Regions from separate parts of the Shewanella sp. CAL98-MNA-CIBAN-0140 genome, predicted to be linked through region 3. Evidence: predicted binding sites of a transcription regulator. Region 3 holds the regulator's gene; each other region holds the start of a gene.
What was found. Region 3 encodes NrdR, which represses ribonucleotide reductase genes. Its sites were predicted from a motif close to AAACACNANATNTNGTGTTT; they were not measured.
Positions count from the first base shown of each region.

Region 1: a site for NrdR is predicted at 9,478-9,497, ahead of nrdA (class 1a ribonucleoside-diphosphate reductase subunit alpha). Genes of this name have one in related genera too.
Region 2: a site for NrdR is predicted at 7,695-7,714, ahead of nrdD (anaerobic ribonucleoside-triphosphate reductase). Genes of this name have one in related genera too.

Region 1 covers NZ_JBEOPI010000004.1:146,776-157,923, reverse strand. Annotated here, with positions in the region: gene AAEY93_RS03740 (haloacid dehalogenase type II) at 1-339, opposite strand, end outside; gene AAEY93_RS03735 (hypothetical protein) at 632-925, shown strand; gene AAEY93_RS03730 (PA4780 family RIO1-like protein kinase) at 1,146-2,009, opposite strand; gene AAEY93_RS03725 (BamA/TamA family outer membrane protein) at 2,594-3,742, shown strand; gene AAEY93_RS03720 (hypothetical protein) at 3,869-4,600, shown strand; gene AAEY93_RS03715 (hypothetical protein) at 5,074-5,370, shown strand; gene yfaE (class I ribonucleotide reductase maintenance protein YfaE) at 5,393-5,791, opposite strand; gene nrdB (class Ia ribonucleoside-diphosphate reductase subunit beta) at 5,781-6,911, opposite strand; gene nrdA (class 1a ribonucleoside-diphosphate reductase subunit alpha) at 6,985-9,273, opposite strand; gene AAEY93_RS03695 (HAD family hydrolase) at 9,852-10,514, opposite strand; gene ubiG (bifunctional 2-polyprenyl-6-hydroxyphenol methylase/3-demethylubiquinol 3-O-methyltransferase UbiG) at 10,640-11,148, opposite strand, start outside.
Region 2 covers NZ_JBEOPI010000006.1:77,097-88,244, reverse strand. Annotated here, with positions in the region: gene ribA (GTP cyclohydrolase II) at 1-304, opposite strand, end outside; gene AAEY93_RS04860 (YibL family ribosome-associated protein) at 342-698, opposite strand; gene AAEY93_RS04855 (TonB-dependent receptor) at 1,144-3,621, shown strand; gene AAEY93_RS04850 (NADH:flavin oxidoreductase/NADH oxidase family protein) at 3,792-5,030, shown strand; gene nrdG (anaerobic ribonucleoside-triphosphate reductase-activating protein) at 5,065-5,532, opposite strand; gene nrdD (anaerobic ribonucleoside-triphosphate reductase) at 5,532-7,649, opposite strand; gene rssA (patatin-like phospholipase RssA) at 8,162-9,100, opposite strand; gene AAEY93_RS04830 (DEAD/DEAH box helicase) at 9,286-10,641, shown strand; gene AAEY93_RS04825 (DUF3010 family protein) at 10,759-11,148, shown strand, end outside.
Region 3 covers NZ_JBEOPI010000037.1:32,225-43,372, forward strand. Annotated here, with positions in the region: gene AAEY93_RS16665 (LabA-like NYN domain-containing protein) at 628-1,101, opposite strand; partial or broken gene AAEY93_RS16670 (hypothetical protein) at 1,119-1,327, opposite strand; gene AAEY93_RS16675 (hypothetical protein) at 1,666-1,890, opposite strand; gene ettA (energy-dependent translational throttle protein EttA) at 2,234-3,901, opposite strand; gene glyA (serine hydroxymethyltransferase) at 4,163-5,416, shown strand; gene nrdR (transcriptional regulator NrdR) at 5,526-5,975, shown strand; gene ribD (bifunctional diaminohydroxyphosphoribosylaminopyrimidine deaminase/5-amino-6-(5-phosphoribosylamino)uracil reductase RibD) at 6,038-7,183, shown strand; gene AAEY93_RS16700 (riboflavin synthase) at 7,247-7,906, shown strand; gene ribBA (bifunctional 3,4-dihydroxy-2-butanone-4-phosphate synthase/GTP cyclohydrolase II) at 8,031-9,134, shown strand; gene ribH (6,7-dimethyl-8-ribityllumazine synthase) at 9,259-9,735, shown strand; gene nusB (transcription antitermination factor NusB) at 9,749-10,153, shown strand; gene thiL (thiamine-phosphate kinase) at 10,241-11,148, shown strand, end outside.

The DNA.
Region 1 (11,148 bases), on a different contig from region 3:
GGCCAGGGTATGGCCTTGATTACGCAGTAGTGCGAGTCCAGGAATAACGTCTTCAAAGGCGGTTAGTTGACTAAATTTTGCCAGTAATTCCTGTTGCGCACGGGCAGATAGTGTGACATTGAAAACCGACAAGCAATATTGCAATGCCTGATGGGTACAGACACCGAAATCTTCATATTGCTGCATTAAGCCGCGGCGAAATGCATATTCGACTTTTTTATCGTGCCAGAGTTGACCAAATTCTTGTGCCTTATCGCCAATCAATTCCTGCAGATGTTGACCCATATCCACCGGATCCACTAATGTGCCATAAACATCAAATCCAATCATTTTATGCATATTCAGTGCTCCATTTGTGTGTTGAGTTAAGCGATCAAGCTCAGTGAATTTGATATACTAGTCGATAATATACACATCTCAGGCGGGTTAGCCCGCTCACAATGTGCTGCATTCCCTAAACTATAAACTAACTATATCATTCGTTCAATGGCTATCTTGAACGAACGTTCCAAATAGTTGAATTGTTAATGACCTTTGCTTTACTTTGCTGTACAGGCGTGGAATGAGAAACTTTAATGTTGAGTTAATACATTGTATTATATTGATTAAAAATTATGAAAGGTGATGTAGAATGGAATGTCCTAGTTGTCAGGCTGTATTTGCTCGAAAAGCACTTAAACAAGTACGAAAAGGCAAGCATGGTGTTGAAACACAATGCCCTAAATGTGAACAATGGCTAATGTTTGAACCTAAAATGATGATGACCAAAAATGTTGGCTTAGCCATTTTGTTGATCTTCAGTGTGGCTAACTTCTTTCTCGACAACAGTGACTATCGCTTAGTATGCTCATTTTTAGGTCTTGCGGGTGCCTGTATTGCCTTTTATGGGGTGTTTAAAAGTAAGCTAGTACCAGCGAAAGAGTGATCAATATATTTCACTATGGCCGTTATTATTCGAATGTCATCATTTATCCCATCGCTATCCCGAGTTAAGATTAAATAATGACTGACCTTGGGATAACGTTGGCCTTGATATGGTGTTTCAAACGGGTAATAAAAAGCCTGAGCTTTAGTTAAGTCAGGCTTGGTATTGTTAACGAGCCACCAGCATTATCTGATGAGACTATCGTGAGTAAACGCTTAGGTTAATACTCGTCGCTTTGTGCTTCGTTCAAGCGCTCGCGCCTTTCTTGGGCTTCTTCAAATGCGGCGTTAATTTCTTCTAAAACAGAGTCAACATCGGCTGCGGTTGTATCATCTTCAAACTCACCGGTTAATGGCGTCTCAGGTGTTAATTCACCTTGTTCATACAAAGCCCACATTTCTTTAGCATATTTGGTTATGGCTAATTCTGGAGCAAATTGTGAATAGTAGTCGGTCATATTATTCACATCACGGAATAACATAGCTTTGGCATTATTGTTTGCCGATGCATCAACTGCTTGGGGCAGATCAATGATCACCGGCCCATTCTTGTCGACCAGCACATTGAATTCGGATAAATCCCCATGGACAATGCCTGCACATAACATCCGCACAACATAGCCCATCATGATGCGATGTTGGGTTTGTGCTTGCTCTGCACTCATCTGGGTAATGTCATTTAATCGAGGGGCAACATCACCGTGGACGTTGGTGATCAACTCCATCAATAACACCCCATCAAAGCAACCATAAGGCACTGGTACTCTAATTTTAGCGGCGGCGCATTTGTATAACGCGTCCACTTCGGCATTTTGCCATGCTTTTTCTTGCTCTTCACGGCCGTATTTAGAGCCTTTTTCCATGGCTCGTCCACGACGACTATTTTTAGTTTTTCGACCTTCTTGATATTGTGCTGCTTTTTTAAAACTGCGTTTAGTGGCTTCCTTATACACTTTGGCGCAGCGGATCTCATCGCCACATAGGATCATATAGACGGTAGCTTCTTTGCCACTCATGAGTTGGCTTATCACTTCATCGACGAGACCATCGTCAACCAGTGGTTGTAATCTTATAGGCGTTTTCATAACGACTTTATACCTTAGTTGCGCGCTGGATGATATATCTAAGGGCATAATTTTTACTTGCTGATAGGTCACAGATTAAATGAGGCTTATTTGCACTAAATTTGAGCCTATACACTCTTGTCTAATGGATTAAAATGTTGTAACAAGTCACCTAAATATAGATAATTTTGATTTTTTTACCAAGTGAGACGGATCTGTTGGATATTGATCTATCGTCAATATTGGGTGCTAAATGTGGTATATTCTTTCGCATTCTTTAGCATAGTGGTATCAACGGATAAAGAAGGTTGCTGTAGATTGCATGTCCAGGCTAACGCTAGGTGTGGCGGTCAGCGTTAAATTCAATATCTGATAACCTTGTTCTTCAGTAAGGGTTAAGTTTTTATTCAGTAAGTATTCAGTGGTGGATAGGATAATCTTTGATGAATTGATTGTTATTAAAAATGTGTTTTTTGAAATTATTTTCATCGGCAACAACCCTTTATACTCAACGCTGTGGGCTTAACTGACAGCACAATAATTCAAAAGTTTGCCATAGAAATCATCGTGCGAGCTTAATTCTTCAATATTTTAATAGAGTTTTTATGAAACGGACCTTACTTCTAGCACTATTTGTTTTTTCTAATACCGCCCTTGCAGTTGAACCTTTATTTGACACCCCCCAAGACATGGAACCAACATGGATTGATAACATTTTGTCAGTTTTTGGGGCAGATGGTGAGTTCGATGACACTAAAGTCATTGATATGAGCTATTTACCAACGGCTTATTACACCCCAGAGAAAAAGTTTGGCGTGGGGTTATTAATGGTGGGGTTATATAAAACCGATAATGCGACGAGTGCAGAACAACCCTCATCACTGGTATTGAATTCATTTGCTTCTATAAATCAATCCTATGGCGTTCAAGTTGAAAATATGACTTTTTTAAACCAAGGCAAGCAGCGGTTGTTGCTTGACTTAGAACTGCATAATGAAGCGGCAGTTTATTATGGAGTAGGGATTGAACAAGGCGATCAAGATCTCAATCATCATGAGTTTAATGAACAATTGTATAGCTTTAAGCCTCGCTGGATGACCGAAATTGCCAGCCACTATTTTATTGGCGTGGGTGCTGACTTTATTTACACAAGTGCAGACAGTTTAGAATTAGTCGCAACAGAGGCACCTGTGGATTCAAATACCATTCTGCCCGATAATTTTAGTTCTGGCATTGTCGTCACCAGTATTTATGATTCAAGAGATTACCGTTTAAACGCGACAGAAGGGTGGTTATTTCAGGTTGATGCGGGATTATATCAAAATGATCAATTCGATTCGTTTTCTACTTATAATATTGAATTAGCGAACTATATAGACTTAGGTTCAACACCGGGTTTAGTCGCTTGGCAAGTTCAAGGGCATCTTACCAGTGGTGACGTACCTTGGAACTTATTACCCGATTTGGGTGGCTCTAATGCGATGCGGGGTTACATTAGAGGTCGCTACCGAGATGAGCAAATGATGATGGGGCAAGTTGAATATCGCTTACCAGTGTTCCAACGTTATGGCATGGTATTTTGGGGCGCTGTTGGTAGTGTCGCACCTAAAGTCAGTGAGCTAACCGATATGTTATTAACGGCCTACGGCACTGGATTTCGATTTAGAATTAAAGATAATATTAATTTACGTTTTGATGTCGGGGTGGGTGAAAATGAAACTAACTTCTACTTAAATGTGAATGAAGTTTTTTAAGCTAACACTATTTTTAAGGTAAGAGCAAAAAGTGAAAAGCTTTCTCTGATGATGACATTAATGGCGCAAATAAAACTTATGCTGACAAGATATTGCAATCTCAGCATGTCGACCAAAGCTTGTGTAATGGCCACTAGAATACTGATAATAGTCGGTCTTTCAAGTGGTTTACTGCACAGTAATAGCGTATTGGCGAGTGACGTTGAGCAAAAATGTCAGCGCAGCTTTGATTATTCTATTTATCTCAGTGGATTACATATGGGAGAAATGACTCGGACTGAGCACTGGCAGGGTAAATCTGCCGTTATCACCTCAAAAAGTAAAGCCAGCATTTTAGGTATTGGCACTCAATATCAACAGCGTACCGAGTTATCGTGGTCAACTGATCGCAACGAATGGTTAACCGATAATTTTCATCAACAGGTAACTGGTTTTCGCTCTCGAGACATGCGAGTGACTTTTGACAACCATGGCCTTAAATCTCGTGTTGATATTGATGGGGACATCGATAATTATGCATCAAAGACCATACCATTAAGAGATGTGGACACTTTGGCGATCCAAATACGTGAAAACGTGCTTCGAGGTCGACAGCAATTTGCGCTAATAAGGCAAGCCTCTGATGCGATTGAACCCTATCAGTTCTACGTTAAAGACAAATTAACCGCTACCATAGCGCCCTGGGGAGAAATACAGCTTATACCGGTTGAGCAAACAGGGGCTGAAGAGGTGACTTATTTTTTTGCGCCGAGCATGAATTATCAACTGGTAAAAGCCCATTATCACGGCATGATCCTGCAAGGTATTATTGAGCTGGATAGTTATGACGATTCTTGCGATACAATGACAAACAGTTAATCTTGAACTCGGGATATAAACGGTTATCAAATAGGTTAAATAGGTCAAATATTGTCATATTGGCTTATTTATCCCATCGTTTATCCCATCGTTTATCGCGAGTTGAGATTAGTTAACAAGCGTTAGATTGTCGTTGATGACGGGAGAGTCAATTTGATTAATTCGTTAGGATTGATCCGTTAGCGATTAATGCGTCAGGGATTAAGAGTGGTTCATGGTCGCTATGGATTGATAGTGTGAATTAGGAATTAGGTATTAGGTATTAGTCATTTAACCCATTCAATAATGGTCTTCTTTTCTGCACTATCCCTCTGACGCTAACCGTGTTCCTTTTCCCCTATGATGGATGGCATTTCTGTCACTAAGCATCCAGAAGCGCCTCGTCTATCTTAGACGATTTTAGCTGGTGAATATGGCCCCAATTTTTTATTGAGTCGATATAATCTGTTGCAAATATTTTCATTGGAGTGAATATGGCAAACGTGATTAACAAAGCCATTTTAAGCAGCCGTATGTTGTCGATAAATTGGGTGACCTATCATACTCATCATCAAGTGATGACCCATACCGATCCGGTGCAACAAGGTCGTTATTACAAACTGAACCTCGTAATAGTCCAACCTAAAGTGGGTGGGGTGTTTAGCTGTGCTAAATGCATAGTGAATTTATGGGGGCGGGTGTATTTATTTCGTCCTGATAAGTATGAGCATAACGTCACTAAGATTGAGTCTGGTAAACGGGTGTTGTTAAGCTTTGCCCTGAATATATAACGGGTGTTGAAGGGCTGATAGATTAACGGTCAAGAGCCCGTTTGGGATTAATCTGTAATTGTTGGGTTAATGCTGTTGTGAGTGTATGGCTGTCATTTACCGAAGCGTATTGTCGCTTAGCAACGACTTCGACTCCCTCAGTAGAGAGTTTGAGGTTTAAATCGCCATTAGGCACACAACAGCAGGGTAGGCACTCGTCGGATTTGAGTTCTGCAAGAGGCTCTGATAGGTAGTTTACTTCACCAGATATTACGGTGGTTTTACATGCGCCACAAAATCCGTTACGACATTCTGAAAACACGTTTACTTTTTTCGACTCAAGCGCTTCTAGTAAGCTTGAATGTTGGCCGTCAAATAAAATAATCGGCTGTCCTTTCAAGCTTACAATTGGCGATTTTTTGAAAAGTTTTTTATAGGTCAAAATCTAAAAACTCATCGCTATTTACAGAAGAATCGATTTGGCCAACAAGATAAGATGACACCTCTACTTCCTGTGGGGCCACTTGTACTGCATCACTTTCTAACCAATTTTTCATCCAGGGTAGTGGGTTAGACCGTTCTTCATAAGGCTGAGGCAAATGTACTGATTTCATTCTTTGGTTAGTAATAAATTCAACGTACTGACATAGGATCGGTTCATTTAGGCCAATCATTGATCCGTCTTTAAATAAGTATTTAGCCCACTCTTTTTCTTGTTCTGCTGCTTTGACGAACAAGTCATAAGCTTGTTGCTTACACTCAATAGCAATCTCTGCCATTTCTGGGTCGTCTTTGCCACCTTGCATCAAGGCGATAATATGTTGTGTCCCATTGAGATGTAACGCTTCATCACGGGCAATTAAGCGGATGATTTTGGCATTACCTTCCATAACACGACGTTCAGCAAAGGCAAATGAACAGGCAAAGCTGACATAGAAGCGGATAGCTTCTAAGGCGTTAACCGACATCATGCATAAATACAGTGATTTTTTCAGGATACGTGAATTAACGGTGATTTCTTCGCCGTCGATAACATGAGTACCTTCACCTAACAGGTTATTAATCTGGGTCAGTTTAATCAGATCATCGTAATAAGCGGCAATGTCACCGGCACGTTTCAATATTTCGTCATTTTGCACGATATCGTCAAACACCACGGATGGGTCATTGACAATATTACGAATAATATGAGTGTAAGAGCGTGAGTGAATCGTTTCAGAAAACGACCATGTTTCAATCCACGTCTCTAATTCTGGTAGCGATACCAATGGCAAAAATGCCACATTTGGTGAGCGGCCTTGAATAGAGTCAAGTAAGGTTTGATATTTCAGGTTTGACAGGAAAATGTGCTTTTCGTGTTCAGGTAAATCACCGAAATCAATTTTGTCACGGCTGACATCAACTTCTTCTGGACGCCAGAAAAAACTTAATTGCTTTTCAATCAGTTTTTCAAAGACTTCATATTTTTGTTGATCGTAGCGTGCCACATTAACTGATTGCCCGAAAAACATAGGTTCTTTGGTTGCATCGTTAGGTGTTTGACAAAATGTAGAGTAAGCCATTATTTAGGTGTCCTGAAAACGCATTTTTCACAAAGCGGGGATTATCCCCCGCTAAATAGAGATAAAGTGATGATTAGATTTTACACGCACCGCCGGCGCAGTCATCGTCTTCTTCTTCGACAGCAATAATGTCGTCAAACTGATCCGAAGCACCATCGCGTGTATTATGATAATACAATGTTTTAATGCCCAGTTTGTACACACTTAACAAGTCTTTTAGCAAGGTCTGCATTGGCACACGACCGCCTTCAAAACGGCTTGGGTCATAATTAGTGTTGGCAGAAATAGCTTGGTCAATAAACTTCTGCATTAAACCAACAAGTTGGATGTAACCATCGTTGTTTGGCATATTCCACAGCAGTTCGTACTTGTCTTTAAGCAGCTCAAAGTCTGGAACGACTTGCTTTAACTGGCCATCTTTACTGGCTTTCACGCTGATTAAGCCACGTGGTGGTTCGATACCATTGGTCGCGTTTGAAATTTGCGATGAGGTTTCTGACGGCATTAATGCTGACAAGGTTGAGTTACGTAAACCGTACTGTTTTATGTCGCTACGTAAACCTTCCCAATCCATGTGTAATGGTTCGTCACAAATCTTGTCTAAATCACGTTTATAGGTATCGATGGGTAAAATACCCTTCGAGTAGGTGGTCTCGTGAAATAACGGACAGGCACCTTTTTCTTTAGCTAAGTTCATTGACGCTTTCAGTAAATAGAACTGGATAGCTTCAAAGGTCTTATGGGTCAGGTTGTTTGCTGAACCGTCGGAATACTTTTTACCGTTTTTAGCTAAGTAGTTAGCAAAGTTAATCACACCAATACCAAGCGTACGGCGATTCATCGAGCTCGTTTGAGCCGCTTTTATTGGGTAATCTTGGTAATCAAGTAAGTTATCTAACGCACGTACCGCTAAATCAGCTAACGGCTCAAGTTCAGATAAGTCGGTAATCGCGCCTAAGTTAAGCGCTGACAAGGTACATAAGGCGATTTCACCGTCTGGATCGTCAATGTTAGTTAACGGCTTAGTCGGTAAGGCAATTTCTAAACACAAATTAGATTGCTTAATCGGCGCCACTTTAGAGTCAAATGGGCTGTGGGTATTACAGTGATCGACGTTTTGAATATAGATACGACCTGTAGAGGCTCGTTCCTGCATCATCAATGAAAACAGCTCAACGGCTTTAATCTGTTTTTTACGGATACTGCTGTCTTGTTCGTACTGCAAGTATAAACGTTCAAATTCTACTTGGTCTTCAAAGAAGGCATCATAAAGACCCGGCACATCTGATGGGCTGAACAAGCTAATGTTTTCGCCTTTGATTAAGCGTTGGTACATTAATTTGTTTAACTGTACGCCGTAGTCAAGATGACGTACACGGTTGTCGTCAACACCCCGGTTGTTTTTCAGCACTAATAGCGATTCAACTTCGAGATGCCATAACGGATAGAACAGCGTTGCTGCACCACCGCGTACGCCGCCTTGAGAACAAGACTTCACCGCTGTTTGGAAATACTTATAAAATGGTAAACAACCCGTGTGGAATGCTTCACCGCCGCGTATAGGGCTGCCTAATGCACGAATACGACCGGCATTAATACCAATACCAGCACGTTGGCTGACATATTTAACGATTGACGATGCCGTAGCATTGATTGAATCCAAGCTGTCATCACACTCAATCAATACACATGAGCTGAACTGACGAGTAGGCGTTCGTACACCGGCCATGATTGGCGTTGGCAGAGAAATCTTAAACAAAGACGTCGCGTCATAGAAATCTTTAATGTACTTCAAGCGGATTTCTTTTGGGTAACGCGCAAACAAACATGCGGCCACTAAAATATATAAAAACTGCGCGCTTTCATACATCTCATGGGTCACACGGTTTTGAACCAGGTATTTACCTTCAAGTTGCTTTACCGCGGCATAAGAGAAGTTCATGTCACGCCAGTGATCAATATAGCTATCAAGAATGTCTAATTCTTCACGGCTATAGTCAGCCATGATATGCATATCATATTTACCCATTTCGACTAACTTGGTGACATGGTCATATAATTTAGGCGGCTCAAATTGACCAAAAGCCTTTTTACGTAAATGGAATACGGCTAAACGCGCGGCCAAAAATTGGTAATCTGGGGACTCCGGAGAGATCAAATCAGCTGCGGCTTTTATAATCGTTTCATGAATGGCTTCTGTTGGAATGCCGTCGAAAAACTGCAGGTGAGATCGAAGTTCTACTTCAGATACTGAGACGTTTTTTAATCCATTGGCTGCCCAAGTGATCACGCGATGAATTTTATCTAAATCGATCGATTCACGTTCGCCGCTGCGCTTGGTGACTGTCATATTGCTATTCATTGAAGAGAGGCCTTGGTTCTATATCTAATCATGTGATCTGTTGTTGGATACCATGTAACTTGATTCGATCTGAATCAGTTACAAAACAATTCCATGTTAAACAATCAAGCTGAAAGTACTCACAACATGGTAGTAAAATACCAGTACATTCACTTATCGACTACGTCCTTGTAATGCAGGTGCGTAGTGTTTTGATTGCCAGTCACACACAAGATATGGTGTTATTTAAAATCTTAGATACAAGATAGTGAGGTTTGGGGATTTTTGCAAGCCACAATTTAATTAACTTCTTGTGGATAACTTGAGGATAAACGGTAGGGTTAGTGACAACTAACCCTAGAGCCCAAATTTATAAAGTGTTTTTGATAAATGATATTTTTTAAACCATCAAATAAGAAAGATTTGATCGCTAAAATAAACAGCGATCAAAAAATATTGCTGGTTTATAGGTTGATCTTTGGTTGATTTTGATCGTGTGACCAGAGATGATCAGCATACTAATCATTTATTCAAAAATATTGATTATTTACCCCAAAATGGTGCCAATTAACCGGTGACTCAAATACAACAAAATCGCCTTATTCAGTGAAAAATTGTTTCAGTGATGCACCGTGTTCAAATTGTCTGCCAGCAGGCCATGTGTCAGGTTTGTCAGTAGCGGACAAATATCCCCACAAGGCAACGCCACCCAACATACTCGCATTGTGGGCCGCAACTAAATCTCGTTCGGCATCTCCGAGGTATAAAATACTTTGAGGGGCAATGGCGATTTGTTGTGCGGCTAAAAACATCGGTGCGGTATGAGGTTTTGAATAACGGGTACTATCACCACTGATCATGGTTTTAAGTTTATCGGTTAAGCCCAGCTTTGCAACTAATGGCCGGGCAAATCGAGCCGGCTTATTGGTGACCACACCGTAAGGAATGGCTTGTGAATCTAACAGCGATAAGAGTTCGGGTAAGTCGTCGAACAAGCGGCTGTGATCGCCATTTATCTGGGCATAATAGCGAAGTAGTGCTTGCTGAATAGCAATTTGTACTCGTTCCTCGGCGTGCGGAATAGCCGTTTTAACTAAATATAAACTGCCGTGTGACGCCGCATGGCGCATCGTTTCAAGCGTTTGGACATTAAAACCGGCTTCGTCCAAACTGAGATTTAATGCTTGGACTAAATCAGGGGCTGTGTCGGCTAAAGTACCGTCTAAATCAAATAGTACCCCTTTTATATCTTGCTTATGCAAAGGCTAGCTCCTAACAAGAGTCAATAATAATAGAATCATGTATGCACCTTTATAGCGTTATTGGCAGGAAGTAACGCTACTCTGGTTCACATACATTAAAACGTTGAAAAGAGTCACCAGGATGATTAATCAATTTTTTGGGTGGCTATCATATAATTAACATCAACACTGTTAGTGTACTTAAACACTCCTGACAACGGGTTGTACGTAATCCCTAATGCATCCTTGCACAATAAGTCGGTATTATCGACTAATGCCATTAGTTCAGATGGACGAATAAACTTACTGTGGTCGTGGGTGCCAACCGGGAGCATTTTCAATAAATATTCAGCACCGATAATGGTCTGCAGGTATGACATCATATTGCGGTTAATGGTGGAGATAAACACAAAGCCATTGGGTTTAACCATGTCACAACATGCTTGGATAACCGATTGTGGATCGGGTACATGTTCGAGCATTTCCATGCAAGTCACCACATCGTAATACTCGCGGTGGCTATCGCTGTGTGCTTCGGCAGTTGTTTTAAGATAATTAACTGACACGCCAGACTCTAATGCGTGCAGTTTTGCCACTTCAAGCGGCTCAGTACCCATATCAATACCATCAACGTGGGCACCTAGGCGCGCCATGC
Region 2 (11,148 bases), on a different contig from region 3:
TTTTATTGAGCAAACCAATCCCACGTCCTTCTTGGCGTAAGTACAACAAAAAGCCTTGGCCTTTCTCAGCAATACTTTGCATTGCTGCTTGTAATTGAAATCCACAATCACAACGTAAACTAAATAATGCATCACCGGTCAAACATTCTGAATGAATACGACCTAGCATAGGTTGAGTGGGATCCAGTTGACCGAATGTCAACGCAACGTGTTCTTTACCCGTGGCGGTTTCTTCAAAACCGTGCATAGCAAAAACCCCCCAAGGAGTGGGTAACTTAGATGTTGCGATATACTTTATCGACATGAATTAACCTTACGACAACTAACTGTAAAAGAAAATATTAGAACTTAGCAGGAGCAAAACCTGTTACATCTTTAATGCCCATTTCACGGCCTAATGCCGTTAAAGGATGCACAACCACTAAGCCTTTAACTGATTTATTTAACTTGCCCATATCAGCTTGTTCTGCTTTGGTTAGCGTGCGCTTAAAGCCTAGCGCTTTCAACGCTGTACCTTCTTGGCTAAACTGACGTGTTTGTTGGCCTTTAATATTTGCGATTCGCTTAGTAACGGTTGCCACTTCTTTCTTAAACTGCAGGACAATCGCGGCATCACCACGTGCTTCAGCCGCGGCTAATTTGCGACGAAACTTGTCTAATTTATCATTCCAAGTCTGCAGCTCTTGCTTTAAATTCATTTGATTACCTTCAATGCTTTACTGTGTTAATGATTCATTTTCGCTTATGCGTTTATCACAACACCGTTTCGGAGGCAGATTATATACCCAAAACCCCCTAAGATGCGAATAGCAAACGCTTGATATATGAATGTACCAGCAAACTTTTTCACCCCATACAAATAATCAAGATATTATTACATTACAACAAACAATCAACACTATTGGACTGTGCACATTTTGCATGACTTACGTAATGTGTTTTATGCCATCGTATATACCTAATCGCCCCATGGTTTATGCCCTTCGCTGCCAAGTTAGTGATCCGCATTTCTCACTCATATTGATTAATTGATCCGCAACCAAATCACCTATATCCCCTTTTTACGACATTTGAGATAAATCACTATTGCAATACTTATGATAATCATTATCATTCGCACTATTGTAAATAAAGGTGCCTGTTATGACGTTACTCCGTTTATCTCTCCTTGCCATTGCCTGTCAAGGTGTACTGTTTCCCGTTTATGCTCTCGCACAAACTCCCATTAGCCAGCCTAAAGCAGGAACACAGGCATCAACTGATAAGGCCAATACATCATCCCCAACTGATTATGAACGTATTACTGTTTACGGCAGACAAAACCACGTGGTGATGAACTCAGGACTGGCGACCAAATCGAATATGTCACTGATGGAAACCCCCGCAGCGGTGGTTATTGTTGATGAGGCATTAATTGACTCGCAAGGCATCACTAATATGCAAGAGTTGGTGCGTAACATCAGCGGAGTGACTCAAGCGGGCAATAATTATGGTATTGGCGACAACTTAGTGGTGCGCGGATTAGGTGCCAACTATACCTATGATGGTATGTATGGCGGCGCAGGTTTAGGTAACACCTTTAACCCAACACGTTCGCTGACCAACGTCAGCTCAGTCGAGGTGCTCAAAGGGCCTGCAACAGGACTTTATGGCATGGGCAGCGCAGGCGGCGTCATTAATCTTATTGAGAAAAAGCCAGCATTTGACGGTAAACAGTTGTTTGAAGCAGAAGTGGGTCAATGGGACACTTATTCATTGATGGCCGACAGCACAGGCGCAATAACCGACGATATGGCTTATCGAGTGGTGGCTAAAAGTGCCCGCAGTGATGGCTATCGCGATTTGGGTACCGACAGAGATGAAGTTTATGGCTCACTAAAGTTTGTATTAGACGACAACCAAAATCTGATGATATCTGCTGCTTACATTAACGATGCCATTCCGGTTGACTCGATTGGCCATCCTATCCGTATTTATAATGCCGCTTCTGTCGATGGTAAAACTGCAGCTGACGTTAGCTGGCAAGATCTGGTTAACGACCCAAGCAGCAAAGGTTTACAACTTAGCGATGAGCAGCGCCAACAACTGGCTGACTCGTTAAGTGCCAGTGACGGACAAACGCCATATGAGTTTGGTCCCAATGGGCTTATTTCACCGATGGCGAAAGACAACCAAGGTGAAGAGTTGCGCTTTAAACTCACCCATAATATTTACCTCACCGATAACTTATTCTTAAACCAACAGCTGCAATATCGTAATTACGAAACGGCTTTTGCTCGTCAAACGGGTGCTTATAACTATGTATATTGGCAACGAAATGGAGTGATTAACCAAAATCCTCGTGCGCCGCTTGTTGAAAATGATGTGTTATATCCCTACGCAGCACGTCGTCAGGAATACCGCAAAGTGTCCGCAGACGAAAAGTCATGGCAGTATTTTGCCGACTTACGTTATGACTTTGACATTGGCAACATTAGTAACGAATTACTGGTCAATGTTAACGTTGAAGACCGCGATATCCGCTTTAAGCAGTATTCGATTTACGACGCCGACTATACCTTGAAAGACCCCAACGGCAATCAATCCTATCAAGGCTCTCTACCTTTTATTTATGATATCCGTAACCCAAATTGGGGTGAAGGAGAATTTGAAGATTACGACCCATTATTAACCAGTAACTACAATAAATCTGTCACTGCATGGGGTTTGGGCGTACAACATGTGGGTTACTTAGGGGGCGGCTTTACCAGCCGTATTGGCGTTGCCTTTAATGAGATTAAACAAAGCTATGAACACTTAGGTGTTGATGCCCGCTACAGCAGTAGCCTAGCCGATCCTCAGCCAGAAGCCGACACCACAGATAACGGTGTAACCTACAATTTAGGCTTAACCTTTATGCCTACTGCCGATATCTCTATATTTGTTAATCACTCTAAAGGCCGAACAGCATACCGTGTGTTAGGCGACGTAAAAGGTAATGAAGCTGACCGCGAAGATTCGCAATCAATCAGTAATGATTTGGGTATTCGCGCCAAAGCATTTGATGACCAATTATTGGCATCATTAGTATTGTTTAAAACCTCACGCACCAATCTGGCTTATACCAACCCAAATTACGACAGTAGCGCGGTCACGCCTGATATTGACCCATACTTTTATGATGGCAGCGAAGATACCAAAGGGGTAGAACTGGATCTGAATGCTTATTTAAGTGACCAGTGGAAAGTGAACCTTAACGCGGTTTACCAAGATGCCAGAGACAATCAAAATCCCAATAGTAGTGATTATGGCCAACGCCAAAAAGGTGTGCCTTATGTAACCGCGGGGGCTTGGGTAACTTATGCAGCAGAATTGGGCTTATCAGCGCCACTATCATTAAGCCTAGGAGCCAAATATGTGGATGAGCGTAGTACACACTCAAGTTCGTTTGGCATACCTGACGGCTACGTACCAAGTTACACCGTAATCGATTCAGCCATTAGTTATGATGTTGAGCGTTATAAAGTTCAATTGAACATTAATAACATCTTTAATGAAACTTATTACGATAAAGCCATGTTCTTAGGCGGATTGCCCGGCGAAGAGCGCAACGCGAAGTTAACGGTAACCTATCGAATTTAATGCAATAGTGGTTTGGGTTCGGTTTGATCAAAATCGAATGACAACATGGTGTAAAGCACTGCCTTTTGCAGTGCTTTTTTATCCCTGTTTGATAAGGATAATTGACTATCTAGGCTACATGTAGGATAACCGAGACATTAATTCAAGCGGTTACCTTAGGATATTATTTGATGGCTAATACCATTTTTACCCCATACACCTTGACCAATGGCGCAATTATTCCTAATCGGTTGGTCAAAGCCGCCATGGAAGAAAATCTTGCTAATGCCCTGCAACAACCTGATCACGCATTGTTCAGCTTATATGATGCTTGGGCAAAAGGCGGCGTTGGATTAATGATCACCGGCAACGTCATGATTGATCCCTTAGCCATGACCGGCCCTGGCGGCGTGGTATTAACCTCTAGCAGCGCACTTGCCCCCTTCACTCAATGGGCCAAAACGGCTAAACAACATAGTGCCAGAGTATGGATGCAGATCAATCATCCCGGCAGACAGGTGTTTAAAACCATGGGCGGTAAGAATATTGCCCCATCAGCTATCGCACTCGATCTAGGTAAACATTCATCAATGTTTTCTGAGCCTAAAGCCATGACTACTGCAGATATTGACGACGTTATCCAACGTTTTGTTACCACAGCCAGCATGGCTCAACAAGCGGGGTTTGATGGCGTACAAATTCATGCCGCACACGGATATTTACTGGCACAATTTTTATCGCCATTAACCAACAGGCGCAATGATGAATGGGGCGGAAGTCTTCATAATCGTGCCAAACTATTAATGGAAGTGGTCAAGCAAGTTAGGCTGAGATGTGGTGCCGGTTTTGACATTGCGGTAAAACTCAATTCAGCCGATTTTCAACGGGGTGGCTTTGATATCGACGATGCCGAAAAAGTCATTACTATGCTGGCGCAGCATCAAGTAGAAATGGTGGAATTATCAGGCGGCAGCTATGAAGCACCCGCTATGCAAGGTCGCAGTGCCGATGAACGCACCTTAGCTCGAGAAGCTTACTTTTTAAGTTTAACCGCGCAGTTGGTCCAGCGCAGCCCTATACCTTTAATGTTAACAGGGGGGATTTATCGCCTGCCAGTGGCACAACAAGTCATTGATACCGGCTTTGCCTTATGCGGTATTGCCAGCGCCCTCGCCTTTTATCCCAACTTAGCCAATAAGTGGCGAACACAGCCCGAGTTTATCCCGTCTATTCCAATGGTTAATTGGCAAAGTAAGCCCTTAGCTGGGCTGGCAACTATGGCTATCATTAAACGCCAACTTCGCCGCATAAGCCAAGGGAAACCACCACAAACCAATGATTCCCCCTTGTGGAGTTTAGTGGTCGATCAATTTAGAACGAAACAACGCACTAAGAGTTATCGACATGCTTTAGGCATCACGAACGCTTAAAACACTCATGCTTAACACCGTCTAGATTCAAACACTATCTGTTAAAACGATAAACCTGTTGATTGCTGCTACCGCGCCACAATAGCGCGGGATCAGCTTTATCTTGTTCAAACTTACCGTCAATCATTACATCCACCAAGTTCACCACGGTTTGTTGCTGCTCACTTAGATCAGCAAGTTGGTAACCGGTCCATAACCAAATATCTTTCTCGGGACATTCATCCTTTACCCGCATCACCAATTTCAATATCGCTTCAAGGTTAGCGGGATGCAGCGGATCACCACCGCTTAACGATAAGCCGCGACGGAAAATACGACTGTCGGTTAAATCATTAAGAATCTGATCTTCTAACGCTTGGCTAAATACATGCCCAGCATCGACACGCCAAGTGCTTTGGTTATAGCATCCCTTACAAGCATGCTCGCAACCGCTGACAAATAACGTGCAGCGATTGCCCTCGCCGTTGATCACATCAATACTATGATAAGCACTATAATACATTATAAATGCTTCACTCTGCGCTTCACTTCTTCTTGCTTACCAAAGTTAAACGGCCGTGAATCTGGGCTGCCCAAATAGCCACAAACTCGTCGAATCACAGACACTCGACTAGGTTCGTGATTACCGCATTTGGGGCAAACAAAGCCCTTGCTGGTACAATTGAACTCACCGATATAGCCACAATCGTAACACTCATCAATCGGAGTGTTGGTGCCGTAATATGGCACCCGACTGTAGCTGTAATCCCAAACATTTTCGAGCGCTTCAATATTGTGCTGCATGTTAGGGTATTCGCCGTAGCAAATAAATCCACCATTGGCGATAGCCGGATAAGGTTGTTCAAAATCAATCTTATCGTATGGATTCACTTGCTTTTCAACATCTAAATGGAAACTATTCGTGTAATAGCCTTTATCTGTCACCCCTGCCACCACACCGAACTGAGTCGTATCAAGCTGGCAAAAACGGCTACATAAATTTTCACTAGGAGTACTGTACAAACTAAAACCATAACCCGTTTCTTGCTTCCAAGATTCAGTGGCTTGCTTCAAATGATTAATGATCGCAACAGCTTTCTCACGTAATTGAGCGTTATCAAACACATGTTCAGCATTGCCATACAAGGCATTAATGGTTTCGTGTAGGCCAATAAAGCCTAACGAAATTGACGCACGACCATTTTTAAAGATCTCGCTAACATCATCATCGGCATTTAAGCGCACGCCACACGCCCCTTCCATATAAAGAATTGGTGCCACTCGCGCTTTAACCCCGGTTAACCGAGCAATGCGAGTATCTAACGCTTTGCGTGCAATCAGTAGTCGCTGGTCGAGTAATTGATAAAAACGCTGTTCATCTTGACCTGCTTCCAACGCAATACGCGGTAAGTTAAGGCTAACAACACCTAAATTATTGCGTCCTTCATGTACCAATTGGCCATCTTCTTCATAAGTGCCCAAAAATGAACGACAACCCATCGGAGTTTTAAATGAACCAGTGACTTTCACCACTTGATCATAATTTAAAATATCAGGGTACATGCGCATAGTTGAACAGGTTAATGCCATCTTTTTAATGTCGTAATTGACGTCAGCCGCTTTATGATTCACGCCATCTTTAATCGCAAACACCAATTTAGGGAATACTGCCGTTTTACGGTTTTTACCTAAGCCAGCCATGCGCACAGTTAACATAGATTGCTGAATTAAACGAGATTCCCACGATATCCCCAATCCAAAGCCAAAGGTAACAAAGGGCGTTTGCCCATTGGCGGTATGTAAGGTGTTGACTTCATATTCAAGCGATTGAAACGCGTCATGACACTCTTTTTCGGTTTGAGTCATCGCATAATCTTCCACGTCGGCCACTTGCCATTTTTTAGCGACGCTAAGGTGCTTTTGATAACTAATTTGTACAAACTCAGCTAACACTTCATCAATACGGTTAATCGTTGTGCCACCATAAATATGGCTCGCCACCTGTGCAATAATTTGCGCCGTCACAGCCGTTGCGGTCGAAATCGATTTAGGCGGTTCTATTTCAGCATTGCCCATTTTAAAGCCATGAGTCAGCATGCCGGCTAAATCGATTAACATGCAGTTAAACATCGGGAAAAATGGTGCGTAGTCTAAGTCGTGATAGTGGATTTCGCCCTTTTCATGTGCTTCGACAACATCTTTAGGTAATAAGTGAGTTTTGGCGTAATGCTTGGCAACAATCCCGGCAAGTAAGTCACGTTGAGTGGGGATCACTTTGGCATCTTTATTGGCGTTTTCGTTTAAAATGGCACTGTCTGATTGCTCAACCAAGCCGCGAATAGCACAATTTAATTTACTTTGAGTTTCACGATGGGTATCGCGATCATGGCGATACTCAATGTAATGACGTGCCACCGATTTATACGGCCCAGACATTAATAAGTTTTCGACTGCATGTTGTAGTTCGTGAATATCAACTTCGGTTTTCGCAGCCATTTGCTGTTCAACCGTTTGCGCTAACTGCTGCGCATATTGATGATCTGCTTGACCTGCAGACTCCATTGCTGCTACTACAGCCTCTTTGATCCGACATCCATCAAAGGCGGTTCGACATCCATCTCTTTTCACGACTACAAGCATACGACCATCCTTACAAGCACTATATATAGAACTTTAATTTACAAAAAACACAATATAGAGTGTATTAGACACATTAACGCTGAGCATTACTTTGATCCAGATCATAATTCTCAGCACTACTTAATATTGAAAAACATCTTGCTTTCAGCAAAAGATATTGTAGGAATGTTCACTGATCCGTCGGATAAAAATACAAGGGGAGAGATGGTAAATTGTTTCACAATATGGAGTGTTTTCGTAAATCAATATTGCCATATTCAAACACCGCTAGCGCGGTACTCAACAAGCTAACATAACGCTTAAGCGCGCTACGCTGTCATCGAACACCATTCTAGTCGTCATATCAACAAACTAAGTGACTTGCCAATGACTCTTTATTAAAGGAGCATTGAACATAATGATGACAACAACCCAACTTGGACAATACCGTTATTGCATAAACATTAATCGAGCGGTATCGAACTCGTGCATCCGTAATGGGCACATGACTCATATTCGACACCGCATAAGTGTTAATTTAAGGTCGCTTCAATTAAATGTTGAATATCTTTTACTGCCTGCTCACCCGCTTTAATGGCTTCTTTTGCACGATGAAATTCCATTGTGCCAATGTCATTAACATAAGGCACAATACAAATATCTGGTGGCTCGCCCATTAAACGCGAGCGTTTATGGCGTTGTTCTAAAATATCCATTGATTGTGACATAACGGCCAACATACCTGGATGGGATTTTGAACTGCCTATAGCAAGCTTGTCAGTTAAGACACTCATGTAGTCTTTGCCTTTGCCCCATAAATCCATAAAACCTGATTCAAGCTCTGCCTTTTCATCAATCGTCTCTGACTTACTCGCTTTTCGGCTTTTTACTTGCTCTGGGGCCTTATGAAGTTGATCACGGCGATGACCGTTTAAATCCACTGCAATAACCACATCAACCCCCATCGAACGGGCTAATGACACAGGTACCGGATTGACCACGGCGCCGTCAACAACCCAGCGATGACCTTGCTGTACTGGGGGTAAAAAGCCGGGCATAGAACATGAGGCGCGAACCGCATGGCGTAAGTCACCTTCTTTAAACCAAATCTCTTGTCCAGAATATAAATCGGTAGCCACTGCAGCAAAAGGACGTTTTAACTGTTCAATGTTGATATCGCCAATGCGATTAGCTAAGACATCAAATACTTTCTCGCCGCTAATTAAGCCGCCTTTACGCCAGCCTAAGTCCATTAATCCGAGTACGTCCCAACTCGAAAAACCACTCACCCAGGTTTCAAGTTCACCCAAATGATTATTCGCATAGGCCGCGCCCACTAATGCACCCACTGAACAACCCGCAACTTTGTCAGGGTAAATATCTAACTTGGCTAAACCATTCAATACCCCAATATGTGCCCAACCTTTCGCGGCTCCACTGCCTAGGGCTAATCCCACGGTGAGCTTTGTCATCTTTTTTCCTTCCATGCTCAGCATATTAATCTTTACGAAAAGGTTCGGCAGAATCGACCAATAGCGATGCCGAACGAGGGCAATAATATAAAGCTAAAAAATAGCATAACTAAAGCGACTCTTGTTGGCTATAGCAAGGTGAAACAGCTATAATCACCGGCTTACATTTTTTAGGGGATTTACCTTTGCAATTTACCGATTTTTCGTTGGACAAGCGCCTGCTTGACAGTTTAAAGCACCTTGGCATTTCTACGCCTACCGATGTTCAAGCGCAAGCACTTCCCATTGCCTTATCAGGTAAAGATTTAATGGCATCGTCTAAAACGGGCTCAGGTAAAACCTTAGCGTTTTTACTGCCAGCAATGCAACGGGTAATCTCTTCAAGAGCATTGTCGAAAAAAGATCCTCGGGTACTCATCTTATTACCGACACGTGAATTAGCCCAGCAAGTTTATGGCCAATTACGCTTATTAGTCGCCAATACTCAATATAAGGCCATTAGCGTACTCGGTGGTGAGAACTTTAATGACCAAGCCAAAGCCTTGTCGAGAGATCCTCACTTTATTGTCGCCACGCCTGGACGTATTGCGGACCACTTACAACAGCGTCACTTGTATTTAAATGGCCTAGAATTGTTGGTTCTTGACGAGGCTGACCGTATGCTCGATTTAGGTTTTGCTCCGCAGTTAAAAGCGATTAATGATGCAGCCGATCATAAACGTCGCCAAACCTTGATGTTTTCAGCTACGTTAGATCATGACAGCATTAATGACATTGCCGCAACGCTACTCAAAACACCGAGTCATGTATCGATTGGTGAGTCTTACACAGAACATAAAGACATTGAGCAGCGTATTATTTTGGTGGATCATTTAGACCATAAGCAAGCCTTGCTGCAGCACATTTTAACTCAAGAGCAACACAAGCAAGTAATTGTATTTACGGCAACACGTTCAGACACAGACCGTATAGCCACTTTATTAGCATCACAAGGCTTTACCACCTCTGCGCTCAGTGGTGATTTAAAGCAATCGGCTCGTAACCAGATTATGGATCAATTTGCTCGAGGCCAATCACAGATATTAGTGACCACAGATGTAGCATCACGCGGCCTTGATTTAATCAACGTATCGTTAGTGATTAACTTTGATATGCCAAAGTTTGCTGAAGAATACGTCCATCGTATTGGTCGTACTGGCCGAGCGGGCGCTAAAGGCGATGCGGTCTCATTTGTGGGTCCTAAAGATTGGGACAGCTTTAAAAAAGTACAACTGTTTTTACGTAAAAACTTTGAGCCCACTGTGATTGAAGGCTTAAAAGCTAAGTTTACCGGCCTAAAAGATAAGCCTCAAGCAGGTAAAGCAGCGGTTAGTACCAAAGGTGTTGAAGTCAGTAAAAGAGCCAGCGCCACTAAAAAACCTAAAGCGGCACCCAAGAGTGATAAACGCTTTATTACTGGCGTCGATGTCGGTGATGCGCCAGTACGCCGTAAAGTAAAACCGATTCAAGTTATTGAAGACGACGGCACAACAGAAGACTAAATCGCTCTCAAACTGCGATAACAAATGATGGATGTAGGGTAATCGTTACCCTACACAAATGAACGATAACGACAATGCCAACGGCACTCTCGTATGAATAAACCAGTAAGGATTAACATGAAAATTTGTGGTGTTGAATTAAAAGGCGGCGAAGCCATTATCTGTTTACTGACCTATGAAGGCGAAACGTTTAACGTGCCAGCATGTCGTAAAGTCTCATTCAGTATTTCACAATCGGCAAGCACTGAATCAATTCGTGAATTCAACTTTGCGTTTCAAAAATTAATCGCCGATTATAAAGTCGATGAGATAGCCATTATTGAACGTGAACAAAAAGGTAAATTTGCAGGCAGTGCCACCAGCTTTAAACTGGAAGCAGCCATTCAATTAAGTGATATCCCTGTTACGCTTATTTCTCCTTTGATCGTTAAAGAGCAATTAAAGCGTAACCCACCACAAGTTGACTTTGAATCATTAGATCTAAAACGCGTCCAGCTTAATGCATTT
Region 3 (11,148 bases):
GATGGGATTAAGTTATTTCAGTTTAATGTGCAGATGAATGCCGTGATGAATAGAGGTGGTCTATTGAGTAAACCCACTGACGATCCGGTGGGCTTTAAGCACAAAGATATAATGTCAGCATTGATGCCGACTTAGCTTAACAGCAAAAAAACATATTTTTAGATCGTGTCTGTTATCGTTGTCCTGGGCAGGATAATTTACTTAATCCGACAGTTGGTATTGCATCACGAAGTGTCTTATAAGCACACAATGACAAGCATTAAGCATTAAGCATTAAGCATTAAGCATTAAGCATTAAGCATTTGAGTAATGCCTTTATATTAAAACGTGACGCTATCACTTTTGTTACAAGCCGAGCCGTTGCTCTTTTTTTACATAATGTTACTGATTTCTTTGGCTAGCATAGCGTAGAGAAAAGCTTTATCGATTTGAAATTGTTGACTGACAAGCGACATCAATAACAACCCTAACCCTATGCGGTCGCGGTTTCATTTTTGCAAAGACAAACCATTAAATCGCTTATCTAGAGCGATTATTGATTTAACCGCTAATAGACACTCATCAGGATTAGCTATTGTAAAAGAGTGTCGATAAAGCGTATGCGAAATAAAGTAATGGCGTAAATGGCTAAATCAATAATGTGTTATCAATGGCGGTAAATTGCTGACATTGGTCGGTTAGCGACTTTGCGGTAAGGCGCTCAACACTTACTACATGGGTGTAGCATGTGGTCGTTTGGTTGATTTTTTTGAGTAACAAATCAAAATCACCATCACCAGACAGTAAAATAACTTCATCTACCATGGGGGCTATCTCAAGCATATCGATAGTAATACCGACATCCCAATCTCCCTTGGCTGAGCCATCACTACGCTGAATATAAGGCTTAGTTTTAACCGTAAAGCCAATATGTTTTAGTGCATCTTGAAATTTAACCTGTCCGTCATCTGCCGGAGCAATCGCATAGGCGATAGCATGGCTAATATTGCCTTGTGCGGATAAACGTTTATACAAGGCGCGGTAATTAAATGAACGCCCAAAACCTTGCTTACAGGTGTAATAAATATTTTGCACATCTACGAATACGGCAAGGGTTGTCATTATTACACCTGTGAAGGTTAAGGCTGTTGCGCTTTTTGAGCGGCAATGGCGTCATTAAGTTGTGCTTCAACTAACCCTAGTGAGTGAGTTGACGAAGAGATGAGTCGGTACATTGCGGGGATCACCAATAGAGTGACAACGTCGCCAATGCCATATTGAAGAATATCACAGTTGCTACCGCAATACGGTTTTCACTGCCAGATGCGGTAAAGACCATTAGCGGTATTGGATAAAATGCTGCTTTTGGACTCTTTCAATCAATCTGCGATAGAGGGGGATGTTGAACACTGAATCGAACTATTTAAACGACTGGCTGTGTGCGACTTGATTTCGATAAATCGGTAATTAAATGATTAGTAATATCTTTTTTGAGTGTAACTAATGGCTGAATTTTAGTGGCACGTTTTTTTATTTATCGCCTCATATTCAGTTAATATGACTACTTTTTCAGTTTCAAGATGTTTGCCGTCTTGTTGTGGTTTTTGAGTTAATTCATCGATTAAAGAAACAGACTTTTCAATTTTTTTATCGGTTTCGGCTATCGCCGTATTAGCCCTAATAACCTTAGGTAAATAGTGCAATGAATTCGTTATATCGTTGTCGTTCTAAAATAATTGCTTTTTTCCGCACGTCAATGTCATCGGCTTTTCTATTAAATGGTGAAAATTTGCCGTTAACCGTGATGAGCAGGATATCGATATTGTATTGATGTTCAATTTTATTGAGGCTCTGCTTTTCTGCCGAGGTAATGACTTCGATTGCCGAAAATGAGTTGGTACAATAAAACACGGTAAATTGAACCGTATCTCACTGATATCACCGTTAAACTGGCTTACAAGCTGGAATCGTTAAAGCTAGGTAATAAACTGAATTTAATCAGTAAAAAGTAAAAAAAGCTTGGTAATTTATAATGCGGAAGTGATTTTTCGCTTTATAAACAGATTATGGTGTATTGCCCACAATGAATTGGCAAAATGTTGGTATAGGTTGATATTTTTATCGTTTAATCTGAGAATAATCATTCAATACGCTCAAATACAATAAAGCAGAGCGCTAAGGCTCTGCTTTATTGAGTAACATCGTTAGCGGGGCAAAGGCCTGTTTGATAGCCTTTTACTATCCTTAGCTGAGATTACTTATTTAACCGCTTATATTTTAATCGATGCGGTTCTACTACATCGGCGCCTAAGCTATCTTTTAACCAAGTTGAATACTCAGTATAGTTACCTTCATAGAAACTCACTTTACCTTCGTCTCGGTAATCCAGAATATGGGTAGCGATACGGTCAAGGAACCAACGGTCATGTGAAATAACCATCGCACAACCGGGAAACTCTAATAACGCTTCTTCTAGGGCGCGTAATGTTTCTACGTCCAAGTCGTTGGTAGGTTCGTCGAGTAATAATACGTTGCCACCGGCTTGTATTAATTTGGCTAAGTGGACTCGGTTGCGCTCGCCACCCGATAAGGTGCCGATAATTTTTTGCTGATCGCCACCACGGAAGTTAAAACGTCCGACATAAGCACGGCTCGAAATTTCAGTATTATTGATCCGCATAATATCGTGGCCGCCAGAAATCTCTTGCCACACGGTATTTTTATCATTCATTGAATCACGGAACTGCTCAACAGAAGCAATTTGAACTGAGTCACCCACAGAAATTGAGCCACTGTCTGGTTGTTCTTCGCCTGAGATCATTTTGAATAACGTCGACTTACCCGCACCGTTAGCTCCGATAATCCCCACAATGGCGCCCTTGGGAACGGTAAAGGTAAGATCGTCAATCAATACGCGATCACCATAGGATTTTGTTAAGTTAGTCACTTCAATCACTTTATCACCGAGGCGTGGCCCTGGTGGAATAAACAATTCGTTGGTCTCGTTACGTTTTTGGTAATCGTTAGTGTTGAGTTCTTCAAAACGCGCCATACGGGCTTTGCCCTTAGATTGGCGGCCTTTCGCACCTTGACGTATCCATTCTAATTCTTTTGCGATAGTTTTTTGACGAGCACTTTGTGTTGAAGATTCTTGTTGCAAACGGGCATCTTTCTGCTCAAGCCATGAGGAGTAGTTACCTTCCCAGGGGATCCCTTCACCACGGTCGAGTTCTAAAATCCAGCCTGCTGCATTGTCTAAGAAATAGCGGTCATGGGTAATAGCGACTACGGTGCCAGAATACTCTTGTAAAAAGTGCTCTAACCATGCGACGGATTCAGCATCCAAGTGGTTTGTCGGTTCGTCGAGTAATAGCATTTCAGGCTTTTCAAGTAGCAAGCGACAAAGGGCTACCCGTCGACGTTCACCACCGGACAGTACAGCAATTTTTTCATCCCAATCGGGCAGACGTAACGCGTTTGCTGCACGGTCTAGAATATGATCAAGATTGTGTGCATCTTGAGATTGGATGATGGCTTCTAACTCACCTTGTTCTTTGGCTAGGGCATCAAAATCTGCATCGGGTTCAGCATAAGCGGCGTAAACAGCATCTAAACGGATCAATGCATTTTTGGCTTCACTCAGGGCTTCTTCGACGGCCTCGCGAACCGTTTGTTGCTCGTTTAAGCGCGGCTCTTGCGGTAAATAACCAATTTTTAGTCCAGGCATTGGACGCGCTTCACCTTCAATTTCGGTATCTATACCGGCCATGATGCGCAGCAATGTCGATTTACCTGAACCGTTTAATCCGAGTACACCAATTTTGGCGCCAGGAAAGAAGCTTAATGAAATGTCTTTCAAAATTTGCTTTTTAGGTGGGACAATTTTACCCACACGAAGCATGCTGTATACAAATTGAGCCATAATTATACTGTCTAATTGTCAACAAAGATGATGATAATTCTACTGTATTATGAGCTGAACTCAACAGGCAATTGTGTGATTTAATCCACAGCGCTTTTTAGGTCAAAAAGAATGAAGGATCTGGCCACTTGGTGCCATAAACATGAATAGTTTTGTATTCAGAACACAGTGAATTTCATGTTGTTTCTACTGTGAATCATCATCGTTGCAGGGTAGAATAACGCGCAACCCTACTATACAGATAATGATGTTGGAGCTAGCATGTTGAAGAAAGCGATGAATATTGCGGATTATGATCCAGAATTATTTAAAGCCATTGAAGATGAAACTTGTCGTCAAGAAGAACACATTGAATTGATTGCATCTGAAAACTATACCAGTCCTCGTGTGATGGAAGCCCAAGGTTCTCAGTTAACCAACAAGTATGCTGAAGGTTATCCAGGTAAGCGTTACTATGGTGGGTGCGAATACGTTGATGTGATTGAAACATTAGCGATTGAACGCGCAAAAGAATTATTTGGTGCAACATATGCGAACGTACAGCCTCATTCCGGTTCGCAAGCAAACAGTGCTGTATTTATGGCGTTATTGCAGCCAGGCGATACCGTTTTAGGGATGAACCTTGCTCATGGTGGTCATTTGACCCACGGTTCACCGGTTAATTTTTCTGGCAAGCTTTACAACATCATTCCCTACGGTATCGATGAGTCTGGCAAAATTGATTATGACGAAATGGAGCGTTTAGCCATTGAACATAAGCCTAAAATGATGATCGGCGGTTTTTCGGCTTTTTCAGGTATTGTTGACTGGGCTAGAATGCGCGAGATTGCCGACAAAATTGGTGCTTATTTGTTTGTTGATATGGCCCACGTGGCAGGCTTAATTGCCGCAGGTGTTTATCCAACGCCAGTGCCTTATGCTCATGTAATAACGTCAACAACCCATAAAACATTGGCCGGCCCACGCGGCGGGATTATTATTTCTGCAGCCGATGATGAAGTTTTATATAAAAAACTAAACTCAGCAGTATTCCCTGGTGGTCAGGGGGGTCCTTTAATGCATGTTATCGCAGGTAAAGCGGTCGCATTTAAAGAAGCACTAGAGCCAGAATTTAAAGTATACCAACAGCAAGTTGTTAAAAATGCCAAAGCCATGGTTGAAGTGTTTTTAGCCCGCGGTTACAAAATCGTTTCTGGCGGTACTGAAAACCATTTAATGTTGGTTGACTTAATTGGCCGCGATTTAACCGGTAAAGAAGCCGACGCAGCCTTAGGCAGTGCCAACATTACCGTTAACAAAAATTCAGTGCCTAACGACCCTCGTTCACCGTTTGTGACCTCTGGTGTTCGTATTGGTACACCAGCCATTACTCGTCGCGGCTTTAAAGAAGCTGAAGCGAAAGAATTGACCGGTTGGATTTGTGACATTCTTGATGATGCATCTAATACAGCGGTTATTGAGCGCGTAAAAGGTCAAGTATTGACCTTGTGTGCTCGATTCCCTGTATACGGTTAATCGTATTTGGATGTCTGTTGATACAGGTTTAGGTTAACCTTGTTCACCAAATAGGATAAACTTTAATGGCCGCTAATTGCTAGCGGCCATTTTTTCTGCAGGAGTCCTAATGCATTGCCCTTTTTGTAGCGCGACCGATACCAAAGTGATAGATTCTCGATTAGTGGCTGATGGTCACCAAGTCCGTCGTCGCCGGGAATGTACCGAATGTCATGAACGTTTTACCACCTTTGAAGGCGCTGAATTAGTCATGCCTAGAGTGATAAAACGCGATGGCACCCGACAACCATTTGATGAAGAGAAACTGCGCGGCGGCATGTTGCGTGCCGTTGAAAAACGTCCGGTTTCTATTGATGACATTGATCAAGCGTTGACAAAAATTAAATCAATGCTGCGCGCGACTGGTGAGCGCGAAGTGGATTCGGAAATGATTGGTAATCTTATGATGGAACAGTTGATGAACCTTGATAAGGTGGCTTACATTCGTTTCGCCTCTGTTTATCGTGCGTTTGAAGATGTGTCACAATTTGGCGAGGCCATTGCTAAGTTGCAAAAGTAATGCTGTGTAATGACCGTTTTTAACGGTTATCATGGCATCTAAGCAATAAGAGATTATCTATCATGTCCAACGGGCCTACTTTTGACACCCAAATGATGAGCCGTGCTATAGCGCTTGCCGAGAAAGGCCGTTATACCACTAGGCCCAACCCCTGTGTTGGTTGTGTCATTGTCTATCAGAATAAGATTATCGGTGAGGGTTTCCATCAGCGTGCTGGCGAAGGCCACGCTGAAGTCAATGCGCTGAAAATGGTGCTTGATAATGGTCATAGCGCTCAAGGCGCCACCGCCTATGTAACCTTAGAACCTTGCAGTCATTATGGTCGTACGCCACCTTGCGCTTCAGGGTTAATTAACGCCAAGGTTGCGCGAGTCGTTGTTGCTGTGACCGATGCGAACCCAGAAGTGTCAGGCCGCGGTATCACCATGTTACGTGAGGCTGGAATTAAGGTCGATGTAGGACTACTCAGCCAACAAGCTTATGATCTCAATCTAGGCTTTATGAAGCGCATGAAAACTAGGCTTCCTTGGGTCACGGTTAAAATAGCCGCCAGTTTAGACGGTAAAACCGCCCTGTCTAATGGGGTGTCAAAGTGGATTACCGGCAGTGCTGCACGAGCCGATGTGCAAAAATACCGTGCCAGCCACTGTGCATTAATCACAGGCGTTGAAACAATCCTTATCGATGACCCTAGCCTTAATGTGCGCTATGAGGCGTTAGGTGAGTTAACCACTCGCCATACAAAAGATGAAATTTTCCAACCTTTAAGGGTTGTGCTAGACAGCAGAGCGAGACTGACGGCAACACAAAGGTTATTTTCAATTCAAAGTCCTATTTTACTGGTTTCTGGCTGTCAATATTCCCAAAGTGCTAAAGCTGCTTTTCCACAACACGTTTCTTTTTTACAATTAGAATGTGACTCGTCGGGCAGGATCCCATTGTTAGCTTTGCTAACGTATTTAGGCCAGCATACTAATTCTGTTTTAGTCGAAGCGGGTGCGACCTTAGCTGGGGCGTTTGTCGCTCAAGGCCTCGCCGATGACATTGTGCTTTATCAAGCGCCTAAACTGTTAGGCAGCCATGGACGTAATATGTTGCAGTTACCCGATTACAGTGCCATGGAGCAAACGCCGGCATTGCAATTAATTGATGAGCGCAACGTTGGACAAGATAAGCGTTATATCCTCAGATATAATCAACCCTATTAATGTGGCAGTTGTTTAAGAAAAACCTGAACAACTGCAAAGTTTAAAAGCAAAAAGTGAGTCATTATGTTTACTGGGATAATCGAAGCCCTTGGTACATTACGTAAAATTGATCGCAAAGGTAACGATATCCGCTTAACCGTTGCCAGCGGCAAGTTGGATTTAACCGATGTAAACCTAGGTGATAGCATTGCCACAAATGGCGTGTGCTTGACCGTTGTTGAGCGTTTAGGCGATAGCTACGTTGCGGATATATCGGCTGAAACAGTTGAATTAACTGGTTTTAGTCGTTATCAAGTTGGCCAAAAGGTTAATCTTGAAAAAGCCGTTACGGCGACCACGAGGTTGGGTGGACACATGGTCAGCGGCCACGTTGATGGCATTGCAAAAATTGAGCAATGTGCTTACCGAGGCAAGGCACTTGAGTTTTGGTTATCGGTACCGGTTCAATTAAGTCGCTACATTGCTCACAAAGGATCGGTCACCATTGATGGCGTTAGTTTGACCGTCAATGAAGTTGATGGAACTCGTTTTAGATTAACCATCGTGCCTCATACTGCGGGTGAAACCACGCTGGTGGATCTCAAAGTTGGTGACAGCGTGAACATCGAAGTGGATTTAATTGCCCGCTATTTAGAGCGTTTAATGCAACCTGATGCTAGCCAAGCACAGCCGTCATCGGGTGTGACGATGGAATTATTAGCTAAGTCTGGATTTTTGCGCTAATCGCTCCAAGCATAAAAAATTGTACTCAAAGATTATGCACAATACATGATTCAAAATAACAAATACAAAATGCAAATTGATTTAATTATTTAAAATCAAAAACTTAATAGAGAAAGGTCTGACAATGGCGCTACATAACATAGAAGAAATCATTGAAGATATTCGTCAAGGTAAGATGGTTATCTTGATGGATGATGAAGACAGAGAGAATGAAGGTGATTTGATCATGGCCGCTGATAAAGTGACGCCTGCTGCAATCAATTTCATGGCAACCTATGGCCGCGGATTAATTTGCCAAACCATGACCAAAGAGCGTTGTCAGCAGCTTAACTTGCCTTTAATGGTCACCAACAACAATGCGCAGTTCTCGACTAACTTTACCGTATCAATTGAAGCGGCGACCGGGGTCACAACCGGGATCTCAGCTCATGACCGAGCCGTGACCGTTCAAGTCGCTGTTGCCAAAGATGCCAAAGCCTCTGATTTAGTACAACCTGGGCATATTTTTCCGTTAATGGCACAAGAAGGCGGGGTATTGACGCGTGCTGGCCATACTGAAGCCGGTTGCGATTTAGCGCGCTTAGCTGGCTGTGAACCTTCAGCTGTGATTGTTGAAATTTTAAATGAAGACGGCACCATGGCGCGCTGTCCTGATTTAGAAATATTCAGTCAAAAGCATGGGATTAAAATCGGTACCATTGCAGACCTAATTGAATACCGTAACACCAACGAAACCACGGTTGTACGCGAAGCTCAATGTAAACTACCGACTCGTTTTGGTGATTTTACTATGGTGACATTTAGAGACACTATTGATAATCAATTACACTACGCATTGGTTAAAGATGAAGTGAAGCCTAATTGTTTAGTGCGTGTGCATTTGCAAAATACCTTTAACGATTTACTGCATTCTGAGCGAGATCAAACGCGTAGCTGGCCATTAGAAAAAGCCATGCAACGCATTGCTTTAGAAGGTGGCGTATTGGTGTTACTGGGTAACGTTGAGCATTCAAGTCAGATTCTGGCAAAAGTGAAAGCGTTTGAGGCCGAAGATAATGGCCAATCACCAGCAGGAGCCATGTGGCAAGGAACATCACGTCGTGTTGGCGTCGGCTCGCAAATTCTGTCGAGTCTAGGTGTCAGTACAATGCGCTTATTAAGTTCGCCAAAGCGTTACCATTCCTTGTCAGGTTTTGGTTTAGAAGTAACGGATTATATAGCTGAATAATTTTGGCTTATGGTAAATTTAATAATTTCATTAATTGCATAGCGCTCAGGGCTTTCGGCTGTGATATCATAGCGCCTCTTTTTTGCCCCGAGCGGGGTGCTTTAGCTAATTTAGGTAAGATAGAATGAACGTAGTTCAAGGTAATATCGAAGCGAAAAATGCCAAAGTGGCGATTGTAATATCGCGATTCAATAGCTTTTTAGTTGAAAGTCTGCTTGACGGTGCAATAGACACATTAAAGCGTTTCGGCCAGGTCAGTGACGACAACATTACTGTTGTTCGAGTGCCTGGTGCAGTTGAATTACCGCTTGCTGCAAAACGTGTTGCTGCAAGTGGAAAGTTTGACGGGATCATTGCATTAGGTGCTGTCATCCGTGGCGGTACACCTCATTTTGAATTTGTTGCTGGTGAATGTAACAAAGGTCTTGCACAAGTTGCATTAGAGTACGATCTTCCTGTTTCATTCGGTGTATTAACTACAGATACCATTGAGCAAGCTATTGAGCGTTCAGGTACTAAAGCAGGTAACAAAGGTGGCGAAGCTGCCCTTAGTTTGCTTGAAATGGTTAATGTACTGCAACAACTAGAACAACAGCTGTAATAGTAGGAAAAGTATGAAACCTTCAGAGCGCCGTAAGGCCCGCCGTTTAGCCGTTCAAGCCATTTATTCATGGCAGTTAAGTAAAAACAAAGTTGCTGACGTAGAACATGAGTTTTTAACTGAACAGAACACTGACGGTGTTGATGTCGCTTATTTTCGTGAGCTATTAACCGGTGTAGCATCAAAAATATCGCAAATTGATGAGCTGTTAAAGCCACATCTTGATCGTAATTTTGAAGAAGTGTCACCAGTAGAAAAAGCCATTGTGCGTCTGGCAACTTACGAGTTGACCTTCCGTAAAGATGTGCCGTTTAAAGTGGCTATTAACGAAGGTATCGAGTTAGCGAAAGCGTTTGGTGCTGAAGATAGTCACAAATTTGTCAACGGCTTGCTTGATAAGTTAGTGAAGCATAAGTAACACCAGAACGGTATCTTCGGATACCGTTTTCATTTGTTATTAATTGTTTCAAAATTAAGGTGGACGGTTTACCGTACCAGACTGAATGTGAAAGAATTTCAACTCATCGAACATTACTTCCGCAATAAAGGTCAAAAAAGGCGCGATGTTGAGTTAAGCATCGGCGATGACTGTGCGTTAGTGAATCCTGCGGACAAGAAATCTTTAGCAATTTCTTGTGATACCCTTGTTGAAAATATCCATTTTTTAGCAGACATTCCAGCTCATGCTTTAGGTTATAAATCGCTAGCGGTTAACCTTTCTGATCTTGCCGCAATGGGGGCCGAGCCCGCTTGGTTTACTTTAGCACTGACGTTACCCTGTGTTGATGAACCTTGGTTAGCCCAGTTCAGTGCCGGCCTTTTTGATATTGCTGAATATTATGGTATTGCACTCATTGGTGGTGATACCACCCGTGGTCCGCGCAGTATCAGTATTACGATTAATGGCCAAGTCCCTAAAGGTACAGCATTAACCCGTGCAGGTGCAAAAAGAGGAGACTGGATCTATGTGACGGGAACCCTAGGTGATTCAGCCTTAGGCCTTGATATTATCAGAGGTGTTAAGACCGTTAACGCTGAAGATAAACAATATCTGATTAACCGCCATTATTACCCAACGCCTCGTGTGTTGGCAGGTCAAGCACTACGCACTCTAGCCACAAGCGCTATTGATTTGTCTGATGGCTTAATGTCTGATATTGGACATGTGTTATCGGCATCGAAAGTCGGCGCCATCATTGATGTGGATCTCATTCCTTTATCAAACTCACTTAAAGCCAATCTTAGTCGTGAAGATGCATTAAGTTATGCATTAACTGGCGGTGAAGACTACGAACTTTTATTTACTGTGCCAGAGTCACAACGCGGTGCAATTGATACCGCGCTAATTCATGCTGGGGTGAAGTTTGTTAAAATTGGTCAGATCAGCGCCGGCGATAAATTAAAACTAGTAGA